DNA from 4 places in the Methylocaldum sp. GT1TLB genome. Region 1 is predicted to be linked to each of the others. Evidence: riboswitches for the same ligand, from Rfam matches in the RefSeq annotation. Region 1 holds a riboswitch; each other region holds the start of a gene.
The links. Region 1 has a riboswitch for cyclic di-GMP ahead of ACR2R1_RS20885 (zinc-dependent metalloprotease family protein). Riboswitches for the same ligand answer to the same signal wherever they lie in the genome.
Positions count from the first base shown of each region.

Region 2: another riboswitch for cyclic di-GMP. It lies ahead of ACR2R1_RS04705 (hypothetical protein); the one in region 1 lies ahead of ACR2R1_RS20885 (zinc-dependent metalloprotease family protein).
Region 3: another riboswitch for cyclic di-GMP. It lies ahead of ACR2R1_RS12325 (hypothetical protein); the one in region 1 lies ahead of ACR2R1_RS20885 (zinc-dependent metalloprotease family protein).
Region 4: another riboswitch for cyclic di-GMP. It lies ahead of pepA (flocculation-associated PEP-CTERM protein PepA); the one in region 1 lies ahead of ACR2R1_RS20885 (zinc-dependent metalloprotease family protein).

Region 1 is NZ_CP194898.1:4,728,611-4,733,227, reverse strand. It holds gene ACR2R1_RS20890 (M12 family metallo-peptidase) at 1-723, shown strand, start outside; cyclic di-GMP riboswitch class I at 1,916-2,003, shown strand; gene ACR2R1_RS20885 (zinc-dependent metalloprotease family protein) at 2,090-3,937, shown strand; gene ACR2R1_RS20880 (cistern family PEP-CTERM protein) at 4,084-4,617, opposite strand, start outside.
Region 2 is NZ_CP194898.1:1,103,205-1,107,821, forward strand. It holds gene ACR2R1_RS04700 (hypothetical protein) at 1-1,922, opposite strand, end outside; gene ACR2R1_RS04705 (hypothetical protein) at 2,286-3,182, opposite strand; cyclic di-GMP riboswitch class I at 3,297-3,385, opposite strand; gene ACR2R1_RS04710 (hypothetical protein) at 3,672-4,580, opposite strand.
Region 3 is NZ_CP194898.1:2,836,127-2,840,743, forward strand. It holds gene ACR2R1_RS12315 (hypothetical protein) at 1-585, shown strand, start outside; gene ACR2R1_RS12320 (class I SAM-dependent methyltransferase) at 634-1,389, shown strand; cyclic di-GMP riboswitch class I at 2,096-2,174, shown strand; gene ACR2R1_RS12325 (hypothetical protein) at 2,257-3,093, shown strand; gene ACR2R1_RS12330 (VPLPA-CTERM sorting domain-containing protein) at 3,213-4,016, shown strand; gene ACR2R1_RS12335 (hypothetical protein) at 4,013-4,617, shown strand, end outside.
Region 4 is NZ_CP194898.1:1,556,959-1,561,575, forward strand. It holds gene ACR2R1_RS06775 (hypothetical protein) at 1-310, shown strand, start outside; gene ACR2R1_RS06780 (IS110 family transposase) at 612-1,568, shown strand; cyclic di-GMP riboswitch class I at 2,355-2,435, shown strand; gene pepA (flocculation-associated PEP-CTERM protein PepA) at 2,534-3,400, shown strand; gene ACR2R1_RS06790 (glycerophosphodiester phosphodiesterase family protein) at 4,038-4,617, opposite strand, start outside.

The DNA.
Region 1 (4,617 bases):
TATGCGTTCGCTGTCGTGCATGACGACTCAAGAGCGTACTGTCTCGCCGCGCAAACTCTGGCGCACGAACTGGGCCATAACCAGGGCAACGCGCATGACCGCGCCAACTCCAGCTATGCCGGCATTTATTCCTACTCTTATGGGCATCGTCTGTGCCAAAGCGGCGGTTTCCGGACGGTTATGTCTTACGCCTGCACCAGGGCAACGCGCATTTCGAATTTCGCCAATCCTAGCGTTTACTACAACGGCAAACCCACAGGAATCGATCCGAACATAAATCCCTCAAAGGCCGCGGCGACCGCCTGGTCGATGGAGAAAGCCCGAGCCACGGTTGCCGCGTGGCGTGCCAGTAAAGTGGCCGCTTCCGCTCCGGCGACTCCAAGCAGGCTGGCAGCTTTCTCTCAATCCGACGATGGAATCAATCTTCGCTGGATGGATAACTCGGATAACGAGGAGGGATTCAAAGTGGAGCGCTCCCGCGATGGAGTCAACTGGGAAGAGGTAGCGTTACTCGGCTCCGACATCACCAGTTTCTCAGACACAGGACTCAACCCGAACGGCGAGTACTCGTATCGCGTATCGGCCTATAACGGCATAGCCGAGTCCAGCCCCAGTGAAGTCGTGACAACGGCAACAGCGTCGGTTGTCAATGGCGTTACGGGAAGGACCGACAACGACGCCGATAATGAGCGTCGGCGATATCGCTTTGGTCGCCGCATTTGATCGAATGTCGAATATCGTAGCGTTACGCTTTATCTGATCTTGATCGAGTAGCACCGGCTGGAATCTGCCACTGAGGCAAAAATTCGTTATCTAAGTACATTCAGGGAAGTCTTGCGGCATAGGCAACCTGCAGGACAACCCCGCCAATCTGTCGAGATTCCGCAAATATTTGCGGAATGTACTTAGGGCATTTTCATACCTACTGTACGGGCACTCGCGAGTAGGTCGGGAATCCCTCCCAATCGCAAACGGCGTCTTCGGGAAGGGCGTGGCCGGCGCTCCCGGCCAGGCCGTTTGCGATTGGAAGGGTCATCCCAGCGCTCCTGGGATGACCGTTTGCGATTGGAGCGCCGAAGCCCCCCTTCCCGACACCATGTCCCGGTCGAGCGTCTTCGTCGGAAGGGTCGCGACCAAAGCGACCGTTTGCGATTGGGAAGGGATTGCCGACCTACGAATGCTTGAATCCATCCACCCGAGCCGAAGGCGCCAACGACTTCGGCCAAGCCTGTTTTGCCGTACGAGCGAGATAAAAACGCTCTAAGCCCGAACTATCATACGTATCCATCAAAGGGTGCCCGTATGACAGTTCGGGTGAATCGAGTCAGGACTGCAAACCGCTCCGCTCTTAGCCATTCCAAGACGATCTTCCTAGTGTCGCCAGCCGGAATAATCGGACAAATCGCCGCTGGATAACGCGTTTTTCTCGTTTTTTCCTGGAAATGGCCAGTGACACATGCCGCATGGCTGTTGCCAAATGGAGACATGTTTTGCCCGGCCACTCCATGGAACCGGTCATTTTCTGACTCAAGTCCTGCTCTGCATACAAGAGATTCAAGGATTCGCCAGACCGATCACCAACGAACATCGGATTGGCATACGGCGTGCTAAACCGCCATGGCACCGGATAACGTTTGACGTGTCAGCCACTCCGGTGTCGTAGCAACGCTACAAACTCAAAAGAAGCTGCGATTCGCTTAACCTGTGCCAAGGGGGGTACGGGCAGCAATGCATCGTTTATCCGAAGGTGAGGAGCCACCCGGCGAACGATTACGGCCACTGATAAAAAACAACAATCAATGCCTACATGAAACAATCTACAACACTTTTTTGCCGACTCAATCACACAAATTCCCTAGATTTAGACCAATCTTATTTCTACAGAAAAATCGAGCCGCTGACCTAATGCCGCTTGATCTGAAAAAGGCAAAACCATCGAAAGGTGGTGGCGCAAAGTTACCGGTCTACGGGAGCCAGGCTCCTATGACAGCGGGATTGCCAGCTCAAGCCAAAGGTTGCTTTGGTTTGTCTCATCCCCGCGGGTTCCCAGAGACCATCGCCGTCAACTCGACTCTTAGGGGACCACAACGTGAGCAACAAGACTCAGCATTCTAAGTTCACCGCTGCGCGCCGCAAAAATATCCTCGGACTGGCTGGCGTATTTGCAGCCTTAACGTCTATTGTGGGTGTCGTCCATGCGGCGCCGCCGCAGCGCTTATTCAGCGACACGAATCTGACCCTGCCCACGCAGGCCAAGGCGCAGATCAAAGCCATCAAGGGCCGCAGCCGGGGCGTAGCCATCGACTTCAACGCGGTGAAGGCCGATACGCTCACCCTCGAACTGCTCAACGACACCACGGTTACCGCCATCCGCGATCGTATCGAAGACATCGACGGCCGTTTGTCCTGGGTCGGTCATATCGAAGGGCAAGAAGGCAGCAGCGAGGTGATCCTCGCCGTTCGGGGGCAGGCGATGTTCGGAACCGTCGTGATGGACGACGGCAGAATGTTCGAGATCGCCTACGCCGGCAATAAAACGCATGCCGTCCGCCAGATCGATCCCAACAAGACCGCTCCGCATTCGGAACCCCTCGCGCCGGATATTAATGCCGCCGGTGAATTGGCCGGTACAACGACATCCTCGACTAGCCCGTCCACCGCAGCCGCCAGCACCGGCCAAGTCATCGATCTGCTGGTGGTCTACACGCCTCAGGCCCGCGTGAATGCTGGCGGCGTCTCGGGCATAGAAGCCAAGATTATTAACGCCGTTACCAAGGCCAATCAGGCCTACCTGAACAGCCAGGTGGACATGCAGTTGAACTTGGTAAACATGGCCGAAGTCAGCTATACCGAGACGGGCAACATGTCGACCAGCTTGTCGGATGTCACCGGCACCAGCGATGGCAAAATGGATGAGGTACACTCCTTACGCAACCAGTACGGCGCCGATCAGGTGGCGCTTATAACTGCTGAAAGCAACTACTGCGGCATCGCCTACGTGATGAATAGCCTGGGTTCCTGGTTCGCTCCGTATGCGTTCGCCGTCGTGCATGACGATTCCAAGTACAACTGCCTCGGCAACGATACCCTGGCGCATGAATTGGGCCACAATCAGGGCAACATGCACGACCCGGACAATTCCGCCTACGCCGGCGTGTACCCCTACTCTTATGGTTACCGGATCTGCGGCGTGTTCCACGATGTCATGTCCTACAGTTGCAGTTCGCCACGAATATCGCACTTTTCTAATCCTAACGTTTATTACAATGGCCAGCCGACCGGGGTGGCGAACTACCAGGACACCGCCCGTTCCATGAATGGCACCAGCGCCACCGTCGCCAGTTTCCGGTCCTCGACCACGACCACCACGACGCCCACGGTTCCGACTGACCCCACAAGTTTGGCGGCGACTACTCAATCATCCAGCAGTATCGCCTTGACGTGGACGGATAAGTCTAGCGACGAAACCGGATTCAAGGTGCAGCGCTCGCTGGATGGCGTCAATTGGAGCGAAGTCGCTTCGCTCGGCAGCAACGTCACGAGTTTCACCAATACTGGCCTCAGCGCCAGCACCACTTATTCTTACCGTGTCTACGCCTACAACAGCGTCGGCAACTCCGCCTTCTCCAATACCGCCTCGGCGACCACCTCGGCTAACAGCGTCGACACAACTCCGCCCACGGTTAAAATCACCAGCCCCTCCAATGGCGTGAAGGTCGGTAACTCGACAAAAATTACCGGCACTGGCAGCGATAACGTCAAATTGCAGGGGCTGAAGCTGGCCATCGACGGCGCCGTGCGAGCTTCAACCAGCGGCGGCTCGATCTCTTATAACTGGAACACCCGCAGCATCGCGAAGGGCACGCACACGATCACGCTGACTGGCACCGATGCGGCGGGTAACACCAATCAAACGTCGATTCAGATTTACAAATGAAAAGGAATTGCAGGATTGCCTAGGGGTTGACAGAAAAGGTTTCTGCCAAAAAACGGATATTCTTCAGCAAACCTCAAAGAAAAAGCCGTCCCAATGGGACGGCTTTTTAGTTTGCCTGATCAGAAGTCTTTGTGATCTTTTCAGAGCTATGCCTTTTTTCTTCTCCAATTCCTAAAGCCTAGACCAAGCAGACCGGCTCCCAAGAGTGATAAGACGCTCGGCTCTGGAACGGTTATATCGGGCGGTGGAGGAGGAGGCGTAGTTGGAACCGATATGTCACCGAGCACTTTGTCAGAACCTTGTCCATTTGAACCAACCTCCTGAAAACGTGCGTAGCAGCTTGTGCTCGCATAGCAGTCATCCAAAGTGTTGATAAATGCGCTAGTGATGCCAGCTCCATCCAAAATAGGATCTGTGATGAAATCAAGCGAGACTTGCGCAGTTAAGCCTTCGGTAAGCCCGCCATTCGGACTTCCACCCGAGAAATTACTGTTCAACGCGATAGCGATATCGACTTGGTTATACGGATTTAAGGTCACATTGAATAACAGATTAGGGAAATAGCCCGATAGATCTTCATAAGTTCCCGCTACAACACTCACACCCGTTGGCAGGTCGAAGCCGAATCCCATAAGTGTCGAACCTATGTTTGTGGGGGTAAGATTCGCTATATCCAATAA
Region 2 (4,617 bases), 1.5 Mb from region 1:
AGAACCTCGATGGCATCCTTCGTGTCGGCCGCCGCCAATCGGATGATGTCTGTCGCGCTCCGGTCGCTCAGGCTCTGCGCTTGCAGATCCATCCGATTGGAACTCCGTATGTTTTCGAGCGCGTTGATGGTTCGCAGGAACATCGCGACGGCGACGACCTGGGACGAGTCGAGCTTGACGTGCCGGTTCTTGCCGGACGACGTCAATGAGCCGGGCGAATTATTGAACGCATCGGTGTTGTAATAGGCCACCGCTTCCTCGATCGTGCTGACGCTATTGTTGTGGAAGAAAGGCGCCGTATCCGCAGCTTCGACCAATGACGGGGTGTTGAACCGCCCGTCTCCGTAGCAGGGCTGGTCGTAGTCGGGACCGCAGTCGATTCTTGCGTGGTGCTCCTCTTTGCCGAATCCCCCATCATAAGGAATGCTGGCATCGACCAGGCGCGCCGGTTGATCCCGCATGTTTTCCACGCCGCTGTCACGCGTCGGATTCTTCTTGGTGGTCGAACTGTTGGCACCGGCATTTTGGTGGCAGCCATTGCAATTGGCCGTCTGACCGAAGATCGGATTGCCGCTGCCGTCGACGGGATTTTCCTTGGTGTCGAACAGCTGCTTGCCGCGCTCCACCAACGGAGAGGTGAACGTCAGGTCAGCCAGCACGATGTCCTCGCTGCGCCCCAGGGACAGCATATAGGCGACCAGGGCGTCCAATTCCTCGTCGGTGGCCAGACGAAAATCGACACCCGGAACCCGATTGAGCGTTCGGGTCATATGCTGGGCGATGGCGCCTTGCGCGAACAGCCGCAGAGAGCCGTCTCCCGGCGCGCCGTCCCCCGACCAGCCAATGGCGTTGGCAAATTTCGCGTCTTCCTCGAACTCGCCGCCGTCCGCCAGAGTTTCCGTGCCGATCGACGCCGCCAGGGCCAAGGTATGAGGCACGCTGCGCATGACGCCGGGCCGGTCGAAGCCGTCCACATTGGCAAGGACCAGGCCGAGTTGACGCAGCAATTGCGGCTTTTCCAAGTCCTTGAGCGCAGGGTCGTATTCGGCCACGAACAGGGGATCGTCCTTCGGAAGCTTGACGATGTATTTCGGGTCGATGGTGTGATTGTTGTCCGGCCGATGGCAGGTGGCGCAGGTGCGTCCGTTGCCGCCGAAGGTTTCGTTCAGAAAAATCTCCCGCCCTCGGGCAATCTCCGCGCCGAGAACCGCATCGAGATCGTTCCGCTCTCTGGCATCGGCGTGAGCGAGCTTGGGCAGCATGAAGTCGAACGGCTTCGCCGCGCCACCGCTATGCTGCTGGGGAGTGCTCGGCAAGTTGCCCACACGGGTCACGGTCCAGGGCTTGTCGCCGTAATAAAGTCTCTGCATGAAGCCCGGCGTACCGAACAGTATGCCCCCCTCTTCAGGATTCCCTTCCTCTCGGGTAATGGCAACCAGATCCAGGGTAAATCCGCTCATGGCCAAGCCGTCGAGACGGGTCTTCAAGATCCGTTTCCCTTCACTGTTCGGTTCGAGACGGCCGAGCCTCTGCATGGCGTTGGCCTTCTCCTGTCCGCCCGCCTTGTGCCAGCCGGTTTTATTATCGACCAGCCAAACCTCGTAGCCTCCCGCATCGAGTCCGCTGACTTCGACCGTCACCCATCCCTCCAGCAGGTCGAGCCGCATGCGTCCCTGCGCCCGGCTGAATTCTCCGGATAAGGCTTTCGAATAACCGAGCGGGATGGTCAGAAAACGATCGCCGCCGTCAGCTTCATAAGCGGTTTTCCAGCGGCTGTACGCGTTCTTCAGGGTTTCGACATCGCCGTGGCCTGTGACCAGCTCCGACTTGGAAACTTCGGTATCGGTAAGCAGCAGGTAGGCGACCGTACCCCCAAGCATGAGCGCCAGCGCCGCCAAAAGTGGAAACGTATTTTTATTCACGGACTCGTACCAGGATCGGATTTATTGGAAGAACGTAGCTATACAGACGGCGATCCCACTCCTATGGACGACCAACGCGCGAACCGCTGAGCCTTGCTCGGCCGTTGCGAAACCTTGGTCGCGAGGAGGTGTCGGACACCGCCCGCATTGGACGGCCCTGTCACTACGTTGAAATTATTGTTAAACGAATGGTTACGGCACCCGCCGAAACCGGTCATCAACCCCAAGGCCTCCGGCATCGCTTTGAGCACGCGTCTGCCGTGTTCGGATGAGCCGGGACATATCAATGCTCTATGGCCAGATCGATCGGATGAGCCCGGGAGATCGTTCCACCCGGGCACTCTTGCCTCTCTGGTTGCCAAGTTATGCCGGAGTCGGTTTCGAAGTCCGGCGGCCGATGGTAAATACGCCAACCAAGGCACTGCCGAACAGCCATACGGCAGCGGGAATCGGAACCGGCTGGACTGTCAATTGATAATTGCCGGCTACGCCGCCCAAGGCACCTATGATGATCGTGTATTCGCCCCCATAAGTGGTGTCGAGGTCGAATACCTGCGACAAGGTCTCGCCGACCGAGGATGCCACGCCCCAACCGAGCAGGGTGAGATCGTCGGAGCCCAGCGGATTGTTTACCGGGGTCGGATCGGTAAAGAAGGTATCGTGCCTAGAAGCGCCGGCACCGGTATCCCAGCCGCCATAAAGCGCGTAGCCGAGTTTGAGGTTGGCGCCGCCGTCGGCAAGGTCGTCCGCCAGAGTGATTTTGAATTGCGATACTCCGGCATCCACGCAGCCCTGGGCGCTGCCGCCGCAGGACCAATGGATCAGGCCGAAGTCCGCTCCATGGCCCCAACCCTGTCCGCCGTTGTCGGGATCGGACCAGGAAAGGCCGCCGACCCGCAGCATTCGATCCGTGGGAAGGTCGGGATCGTTATTGTTGTTATAGTTGGCAATCTGCCGCTGCAGGCTGCTGCCGTTGGTGGATGTGGGCGTGCCGGTCTCGATGGTGCGGCCGGCCGGCGCCGCGCTGTGCATGCCCGCATACCACATGACGGGCAGACTCCCGGTATAGCCGACACCGCCGTTGGTCCAAACGCCGCTCGCGTCGGTGCCCGGCATTCCGTCGGCGCCGTTGATGCTGCCGCCGGTGCCGTCGCCGTAACCGGCGATGTTGAACGTGGCGTGCGCGTGCGCCTCGGGCGCAGCGACCAATGTTCCCCCGAGCATTCCCGCGAGGGCCAGTATTGTTGCCGTGGTTTTCATACTATGATTCGTCCTCGTCACTGTTAGTGGTCGTCCAAAAGCTCGTTAACAGTGATGTCCGCGGCGCTTCACCGTACCCAATGGAGCTGCGCCGCGGTCCTCCCCATCACATTAGGAGGCGGCTCGGCCGTCTCGAATACTCCATAGCATCGAGACCCGAAGCTTTCCGGCCCCGCCTCGCGGCGGGTGTGGCGATTCGGACAGACCTAACGGCGGTCCATCCCGACAAAGATCCCTCGGGCGATCCCTGCCAGCCGATTCCTTGCGAATCCGTGTGTATCGCGTCTTTTTACGAGCCCCCTAAGCGGCGGACCCGGCCTTTGCTGAAACAATAAATATGCCACTAAATAATCATTGCTAATCAAACAGATAAATCGCATGCAAACGCCGCCGACGTGGCAAATCACGCAGTCTCATGGGTGATTCCACACAAAAGTTCCCCGCTTAGAGCGCGGAAAGGAAGGCGTGTACATACGTCGAGGTCTTGTTTCAGGCGGGAACGGCCATGACGTTCTTGCGGCGCTGTCCCAGCGTGACCAAACTCGCGAGGGCGCTGCCGAACAGCCAAACCGCCGCGGGGACCGGGACCGGTGCGGTGCTGATATTCAAGCTGTACTCCGCGATGTTCTGACTCCAGTTCCCCACGCCGGCGCCGCCCAGGTAGATGGAATAAACCTGACCGGCCAGGGCCAGAAAGGTCAAACCGTCTACACCGTCGACGGTGCCATCGTGAGTCAAGTAGCTCAGTCCTACGGTGCCGAACGGGTTATCGGCTTCGTAAGGTTTCGCGGGTGTGCATCCGGGGCAGTTCCAGGAGCCGTGATGAGAGTAACTGCCGGTACCGGAGTCCATGCCGGTGAAGACGGTGATGCCAAAGTTCTGAATGTCGTAGCCGGTTCCCGTAACCACCACGGGATTCAGTGTTACCCACATAGTTTCTTCGGCCTTGATCAAGCCAATATCGGTCTGATGTCTCCAGCCGGTCGGCCCGTTGGCCGTCGGAACTCCGCTGCCATTGACGCCTGCGTCCTGCCAGGCCCCGGCGCCGGTATCGATTTCCGCGGCGAAGCCGTAACGCGTTACTGCATCTGCTTTCGAGATTTCGAGCGTGTTGCCCGCGGAGTGAAGCTCGGCCGCCCAGTTCAGATGAGACGTACCGGCATAGCCGAAAGGTAGCGTGGTGGCACTGGCGGTTCCGACCCAACCCGGCGATACCGTCGGATAGGTCGGATTGCCTATACCCCCATAGTTCCAGCCGTCGGTGGCGGACAGCTCAGTGGTGGTGAAGGTGTTGTACATCGTATGCGCCTGGGCGCCGGAAACGGCGCCTACGGACAAGACGGTACCGGCGAGGGCCATGGCCACCGCTTTGGTCAGTTTGTTTTTGTTTTTGGACATAGGAAATTACCTCGTGCTGTTCTATGGAGTTGGTCTT
Region 3 (4,617 bases), 1.9 Mb from region 1:
GCCCAGTTCAGTCCGCCCGAAACGGTCCTGAAAATGGCCGATCCGGGCTCGGAGTTCCCGTACGTACAAGCCATGTGGCGCTATACCCGTGGCGTTGCGGCGGCGGCCAAGGGAGCGCCGCAGGACGCACGACTCGAACTCGACGCCTTGACCGGGATCGCCAAAACGGCGGATTTTTCCGGATTGACGGAAGCCGGCGTCCCGGCGGCGGACATTGTTCGGATTGCCCAGGACGTGCTTTCGGCGCGCATCGCCCAGGCCGAAGGCGATCTCGGAAACGCCGCCGCCGCCTTCGAAAGAGCGGCGGCGCTTCAGGAAAAGCTGCCCTATATGGAACCGCCCTACTGGTACTACCCGATACGCCGTTCGGTAGGCGCGCTGCGGTTTCTCCAGGGCGATCTGGCGGGGGCGGAGCGGGAGCTCGATATTTCGCTCCGAGAAGCGCCGAATGACGCCTGGGCGCTCTGGGCGCTGACCGAGGTGTATCGAAAGCAGGGCAAGGACAGCGCCGCAGCAGACGCGGAACGGCGATTGACCAAAACCCGTGCCGATAACGGCGAACCCATCGGGATGGACCGGCTTTGACCGCCCCATGGGTTGGCGGAATTCCAGTCGAAAAAATGCTTCGAAACGATGATGCCGTTCTATGAGGAAGATCTCGCCTATGTTCATCACGTCGGCTTCCCCGATCTGGTGGATGGCGCCGGCGATGAGTTGCTGGCGCTGTTCCGCGCCGCGGGTCTCGATTCCGGCCTGATAATCGATCTGGGTTGCGGAAGCGGAACCTGGGCGAGGAAACTGCTGGAGCACGGATATTCGGTTTTGGGCGTCGATGTTTCCGCGCCGATGATCGAACTGGCCCGGCGTACAGCGCCCGAAGCACAGTTTCAAACCGCATCGCTGTACGATGTGGACTTCCGCCCTTGCGCCGCGGTCACGGCCCTGGGCGAAGCCCTGAACTATTGTGCCGACGGAGCGCCGTCGGAAGCGCGCCTTGACCGCTTGTTCCGGAACATCGCTTCCTGTCTGCCGAAAGGCGGCGTTTTCGCATTCGACATCCTTGTCCGCTCGGACGGCGAACCCATGCACTATCGCTCCTGGCGCAAAGGGCCGGATTGGGCGGTGTTGGTGGAGATATCCGAACAGCCGCAGGAAAACCTGTTGATTCGGGACATTACCGTGTTCAGGAAAGGCGGCCACGGCTACCGCCGTTCCGAGGAGCGGCACCGGATCGGCGTTTTGGGCGGCGCCCAAATCGAACGTCTTCTCGCCGGCGCCGGTTTCGAGGTGACCGTCTCACCCCATTACGGCCGCCATCCTCTGGCTCAACGACGCTTGGCATACATCGCCTACAAGAGATCGGATGAAGGACTGCTTCCTGAAGGATAGGCACGAGAACCGAAGAAACCAAGGTATCTTCAAGCACGCAGCGACCGTTTGTGCGGCCGGCAAATGATGCTGATTTGGCGGCCCAGACGAAGTCCAATAATCCATGGTCCGCTGAACGTAGTCCATGGATTACAAATATCGGGAAATATTCCCGCAAAAGCATGAATCTCGCAGTTTGTCCCGAATATCCCTGGTGTATTTGTCGATTGCCATCGAATAATTACGTTGTATGCCTTAAGCCTTGCGGGATTTCACAGGACAGACGATTAATGTCAAATAAGACAACAGATTATGATGATGTCATGCGCATTGAATTGTGGCATTTAACCTGCTCCCCACATAATGCGGTTTGTCGCGCATTGATATCCGCCATGGGCGCCGGGATACCTACGCATTAACGATACATTTGTTAATGCACTGATACTCGCTGCCTCTTTCCCGTGACATGCCTGTAAATTGGCATGTGTTCCCAGGTAAATTACGCTTTGCTTCCACCGTTCCCCGGTATTTTCAAATTACAGCTTGTTAGTCTCGGAATACCCCTGCTCACTGGCACGGTATCTGCTTTAGCAGCTTGACTTGCCCGATAAGAACGCCAGTTTTCGAGCCTTATTGTCATTGTCATTTCGGCGGTTCTTATCAGCGACGACTGGCGGTTGGGCGCATGCCTGTCCGTTGGCCCAGGATGATATCGGTCTCAGGGACGAGACGCCTTCGCCACCTCCGCCGCGAGGCGGACTCGGAAAGCCGCGGGTCTTGGTATTCAAGACGGCCGGGCCGCCTCTCCTGTGAGAGTTATTCAAGGGCTATGGATTTCTCGAGCCTGCCGCACAACCTCTCGATGTTTCAAATCACAGGAAAAAATCCATGCAAAAATTTGGGGTCAAGAAAATGCAGATCCGACAGACCATTCTCGCAGCGGCTGCCCTGATCATGGCCAATTCGGCCGATGCCGGTGTGTTGCACGGGGGAACTTTCAGCGTTACCTATGACAACCCGAACAACCTGTTGGAAGGACTAACCATCGGTCCTGGCGGGTTAACCGAATATTATGTCGCGAACTTCTTTCCCAAGGCGGTGGCCGATACTTACTCGACCATTGCGGATATCATAACGGTGCCCACCAACACCTACCCCGCGCCGTCAACGCTCGAATACGTCGTCAATCCCGCCGATCTGACCGGCACCGGAATTCCAACGGGCGCCGGCGGCCGCGCCAACAAGCCCACCACGTTGACCTGGGACGCCAGTCAGGATGCTTTGGTCGACTCGTCCGCCTTTATCGCCAACGGCCAGATCGGGTTGAACGGTGTCGTGATGACCCGTGGCAGTTTCACGGGTACATTGACGTCCGGAGATTACACCTTCGAATACAACGCGAATCGAAATGACGGCGTCAACAGCGGCTGGACCTTGTGGAACAACACGAGCTTCAGAACGTCCACTTACGATGCCCGCAACATCAGCGTTACCACCAATGGCGATGAATTGCTCATGACCGGGGAACTCTGGTGGTCACCCAATATGACCGCTTTCCTGTTCGGCGGCGACGGCTCGAACTCCGCCGGTAAAGCCGCTACCTTCACTCTGGTTTCGCCTGCCGTGGTTCCGGTGCCGGCAGCGGTCTGGCTGTTCGGCAGCGGCTTGTTAAGCCTGCTGGCCGGCGCCCGCCGAAAGTCGGTCCAGGCGGCTTTATCCGCTTGATCGCCGAATAGAGGCCGTCGACCCGGGCTGCCGAGCCGCCCGGGGGCCGTTTATCGCGTTTATCCGGCCAATCGGCCGGATAAACGCTCCCACCTTCGACCTGTTACGGACTTATCCTCATGACTACACGCCACCGACTCTCGCGATTCGGCAAAACTCTTGCACCCTGTTTGACATTTCTAGCCGCATGGTTGGCATTCCTTCCGGCAACGGCGACCGCCGCCACCGTTTCCGGCGGCGCATTGATCATGAACCTGGACCGGGATGCGCTGGCCGCCGCCGTCTCCTTGGACGCGACCGATGCGCCTTCCATATATCTGGAGGAATTTTTCGATGCACAAGCCGCGGCGGTGCGCAACAACGCGCAAATTTTGGAAGATCATATTGTGCCGGGCGTCGGCGAAATCCCGGCCACGGGTCTCGAATTCGCCGTCAACGGCGCTACCGTCGACGTCCCGGTCGGCCGGAGAACCAAGCCGACCACGTTGACGTTCGATCCGGGCGATTTCGCGGGCAGCGTCACCGGCGCGATCGGTCTTGGCGGCGTCAGCCGTTTCCGGATCGATACCGGATCGCCGAGCAACCGCATCGTCTCCGGAGACTACACGTTGGAATTCGATGCGGCCAACATCGATGCCGATACCGGCCAATCGGGCTGGACGCTCTATAACCATTATTCTTTCCGATCGGAATCCTTCAACTTGTTCAACGTGGCGATGGGGCTCGACCCGAATTCGTTCACCCTGTCGGGCGAACTCGGGGTCGGGCCGGGATGGGAGCATTTTGGCGGCACCGTGGGCGCGATCGTCGGCGATTTCAGTTTTCAAACCACCGTGGTACCGGTTCCGGCCGCGGTGTGGCTGTTCGTATCGGGTCTCGCCGGATTCGGCCTGTTCGGCAGATCCCGGAGTTACCGCGCATGATACGGTCCGGTTTACGCAATCCACATCCGGGACGGCATGCCGCGGTGTGGTCCGGATGGATACTGGCGTTCGCATGCGCCGACGCCGCAGCGACGCATTCCGCTTTTGGTCCTTACATCAGCATCCAGGTCAACGTCGACGCGGCCGGTCAAAACATTACCGGCGATGCGGCCAACGAGCCCACCATGGCCATCAATCCGCTGGACCCCGGCAACATCGTCATCGCCTGGCGTCAGTTCGACTCCGTGCAGTCCTCCTTTCGCCAAGGCGGCTGGGCGCATAGCCAGGATGGCGGTTCCAGCTGGACCTTTCCGGGATCGTTGACGCCGGGACAAGGCCGAAGCAATCCGGTCATCGATGTGGATGCTCAGGGGAACTTTTACTTTCAGAGTCTGCGTTTCGACGAGCAAGGCATCTATATCGAAGACATTCAAGTCATCAAGTCGATCGACGGCGGGCGCAGTTGGCAAGAACCGGTATTCGCCCACGGACGAGGCGGCGACAAAGGCCAGCTCGCGGTAGACCGTAGCGGCGGAATCGGCGATGGCCATGTCTACGTCAACTGGCGCGAAACCGGCGATGACTACTGTTTCACCCGTTC
Region 4 (4,617 bases), 2.0 Mb from region 1:
GGCCTTCCCCGGCATTGCCAACACTCCGGCCAACCAAACGCTGACGCTGGCGACGCTCAATTTCCAGGCGTTGTACGCCGGAAATATTGATCTGGGCGTGTTGGGCAATCCGTCCGAACCCAATCAAGGATTGTTCTTCAGCCTCTCGGGGCCGCTCGCCGCCAATGCCGGTCTGTCCTTGAGCATTCAGTCCAGCGCGGTTCCCGTACCGGCCGCCTTTTGGCTGTTCGCCAGCGGGATCTCGGGGCTGGTGGTGCGGAGTGCATGCCGAAAAAGTTGTACGATCGGCGCACTCAGTCTACGAAGATAGCCGTTGGGCCAACGGGTTTGTCGGCAAAGGATTGCCGACCTTATATCTCGATTCTGGATTCCACAAGAGGCAGAATCTCCGACTGATCATCGGACCCAGACGCTGGGCAAGACGTTGCCGACCTTGGGCCTGAAGCCCGCGCCGTAGATCGTCCCCCAGCGTCCCTTCCTCGCCATAGAGTTCGAACGGTATCGTAGGGCTGCCTTGGGCAACACCCTGGATGGATAAGGCTGAACCCGGCAGGAGCGGTTTCGATCGGTCAGCACTTTGCCCCATCGTCAACGCAGACCAAGGAGACCCTATGACGTTCAGCCCCATCGGTATCGACATCGCCAAAGCCAAGTTCGACGCCGCCGCGCTACGCAACGGCAAGTACAAAACCAAGGTCTTCCAGAACACGCCCGAAGGGTTTAAGGCGTTCCTGGCCTGGCTGCAAGCCTTCCCAACGCCCCACGTATGCCTGGAGGCCACCGGCCGCTATGGTGAGGGCTTGGCCCTGTTCCTGGTCGACCACGGCCTCGCCGTCAGCGTGGTCAACCCCGCCCAAATCCACGCCTTCGGCCAAGCCGAACTGAGCCGCACCAAGACCGATAAAAGCGATGCCAAGCGCATCGCCCGCTTCTGTCTCAGCCAACGGCCGCTGCTCTGGCAGCCGCCTCCGCCGGCCGTGCGCCCATTACAAGCCTTAGTGCGTCGGCTCGAGAGCCTCCTCGAGATGCGGCAGATGGAAAAAAACCGCCTGGACGGGGCCGACCCCACCGTACGCCCCTCCATCGAAGCCGTGCTCGCCACCCTCGACGCCGAGATCGCCGCTACCCAACAACGCATCCGCGAGCACATCGACCACGATCCGGACCTCCGCCAACGGCGTGACCTGCTCGACACCATCCCCGGTTTCGGCGACGCCACCATCCCGGTGCTGCTGGCCGCCCTGGGCGACGTTCACCGCTTCGAAAACGCGCGCAGCGTCGCCGCCTTTGCGGGCCTCTCGCCCAAAGAGCACCAGTCCGGGAAGTGGAAAGGCCACACCCGCCTGTCCAAGACCGGCGATGCCTTGCTCCGCAAGGCCCTTTACATGCCGGCCATCGTCGCCCGGCGCCATAACCCACTGATCCGGGCCTTCTGCGAGCGCCTTAAAGCCCAAGGCAAGAACGGCAAACTCATCGTCGGCGCCGCCATGCGCAAGCTCCTCGTCCTGGCCTACGGCGTCCTTAAGTCCGGCCGACCGTTCGATCCCAATCATGGGCTTGCATCGTGATTTCTAAGACGGTATCTACGAATGCTTGAATCCATTCACCCGAGCCGAAGGCGCCAACGACTTCCGCCAAGCCTGTTTTGCCGTACGAGCGAGATGAAAACGCTCTAAGTCTACGAAGATAGGCTTTGATCCCAGCCGTTGCCAAAGCTAACCCGTCCCAATTCGCTCGGCTCTTCGTCTGGACGTGGGCCGGTACGGCTGGCGGAAACGTGATCAGGCTTCGAACCAAGACCTTCCCGGCGGTTTTTCTCTTCGCCAAGCCCAAACGCGGCTTGGGCTTGGCTTACGAGCACCTCGAAGTTTTTCGAGGTGCCTGACCAACGGATGCAGGCGGCCGGGGACCAAGCGGGACCTGATCCGCCGATTCGACCTGGCGTATCGGCAGAGTGCCTTCGGTCTATCGCCATCCGCTGCCGCCGCGCCGCTTCCAGCACGAATGGTTTCCCCTCGCTGGCTCATCTCATCACCTGCGCACGAAGCTCGGCCTTGAACGGCTGTCTCGGTAATTTCGCCATCTCGTTCCACCACCAATCACCGGATTTACGCGATTGATGGTGTCCACTTTTTTGAGCCTGGCTCACTGGCTCATGGAGAGGGAGACTGGACAGAATCCACCTAATCGGTCTCCGACGAGTCATTTGTCATAAATTGATTACATAGATTTAACCAATCATTAACTGACGTGTAACAGTCTCGGCTTAATTTGACCGGGTATTTCGAAAAAATGAGCAAGGAGGCTTAGGTCGGTTACCGGTCACGTCAAGCTGTAGGACCAGCTGAACGTGTTTGCCGAAGAGCCACACCCGCCGTGAGGCGGGGCCGGAAAGCCACGGGTCTCGCGTTTGTCGAGATCGCCGGGCCGCCTCCCGAGTGATGGGGAGGACCGTGGCACCGCTCACCACCTGTGGGCAGAATCACGGACATCACTGTGAGTTCAACGTCAACACAGTGAAAAGGTAATTCGGATGAAACCAAGTAAGATCATTTCGGCGCTCGCTTTGACGGGCGTCGGATTCTCAAGTACTGCCGGTGCGGCAACCTTGCCGAACTGGGTGGGTACCGCGGACTACACCGTCGTGGGCGGTTCGGCCGGCGAAGCGGTCGGTCCCTTCGATACTTACGACTTCGCGGCGGGCGACGGCGGTCTGGCATTGCTCGTACCGGACACGATCGCCAATCCCTCCCAAATTACGGTGGGAGACATCTATTCAGGCGTGTACCAGTCTTACGTCACCAACCATCAGTTGGGCACCTCCACGGTGAGCAACCCCAAACTGAACGTCTCTTACGAGTTGACCACCCAGTCGGCTTTCCAAACACAAGTCACGAACGCGCAGAATCTGGGCAACGGGCTGTGGACCATCAACTTCCAGGTGTTGAGTGGCTCGCTGGACCTGTTTTTCGACAACGCCGTCAATCGCGACGTAACCGGTGACACGGGCATCACGGACGGCACCAATATTCTTAAGGGATCGGTGACGGGCGGAACCGGGGTCGTCACGGTAAGCACCCAGTTTCCTTCCGGTCTTGGCGTAACCTCGAGCGAATTTACCTTCGTCGGAAACACCAGTTTCTATGATTCGGCGGTATACGATCCCGATACCATCGGCGGCGGCCAGTCGTTGTTCTCCCTGTTCGTCAGAAACCCCACCGCACCTCCCGCCATCTCTTCGGTCGGCGGCATACCGGTTACATCGACGAGCATTCTCTACCAGGCGGATGGATCGCTCACGCTGACGGCGGTACCGGTTCCAGCGGCCTTCTGGCTGCTCGCTAGTGCCTTGGCCGGCATGAGCGTCATCTCTCGCCGTTCCAGCAAATTGGCTGCGTGAGCCTCGCATGGCAAGCCCATTTGGTGAATGGGCGAGGATTCGGTGCAAATCTGCTTCGCTGACTGCGGAAGCAGACGGCGCGGCCGAACGTCACAACCGGGCCGGCGCTTATCCCGGTCCGGTTCCTCGAGCCGACCGCCAGCCGGAACGGCCGAGGCCAGTGCTGCAATTATCATCCTCATGACGCAGCGTCGCTAAAAGTCCGCGACAACTCTTGAGGAACTTCACCCTCGGGCTCGAACACCGCGCGCGAGCCAGTTCGGCGCCGGCGAGCCCCCTCCGGCGCAGGGCTTCCAACAAGAGCTAGCCGACACCCGTTGTTTGTCCTCGGTGGCGGCAAAGTGGGTTTGTGCTGCTTGGCGCCAGGGAGCCGCGAGATCATCGGCGGCGTCGAAGTCCGGGATGAGCCGATCCGGCGGCGCGCCACGTGCGCGAACAGTTCACGTTGTCCGGTACCATGGATCACGGCGGAATCTCCTCAAAAATTCAATGTCAGCAGTTGAATTTTAAGGGCTTTTCGATTCCGCCCACCCTCCTTTCATGAACTATGCAGGCTTGGGACCTCACGCAACAAAACCCCGCCGGAGGCTTCGATTTCTCGCTCCCGCTCGCTCGGTGATCGGGTTTACAGCGCCCCTTACAATCCCTTGCAGTTGGCGTAATAGGTCACCGTCGCGGCCCAGTCGGCGAAGACGCCACGAATACCCACATCCTTCGCCAGCACGTCGAGCACTTTCATTACGTCGCCCTCGCGTTTGATGGCGGAATCGATGGTCTGAAAATAGAACCCATTATTACCGTCGGCGAGAATTCCGGAGCGCTCCAGTGTCCAGGTGATGATATCCAGGTCCGCGGCCTTGGCGTTCCTGGCGTATTCCGAGGGCACGATGTTGCCGCCGGCGTCCAGGTCCAACAAAGCAAACGTCGGCGGCGCCACGATATTGATGCCCATGGTCTTATAGCTTGCCAAGGTGGCAGCATCGGGCAGATCGGCGACCGTTTCGGCATCGTCAAGATACACGGCCTGCTTGCCGAAGGCGGGTTCGTAGCGGACCCAATAGAGCACGTCGTCGATGTTGAAAGACTGAGGGAAGACCTTTTTCGGGGAAACGCGCGCTTCCTTATACTCGTCGATCATTTTCTGGGCGAAATCCTCCTGGGAAAAGCCGTCGAAAGGCATGGCCACGCTAGGGCTCTTCAGTTCGGGAGTCATCTTC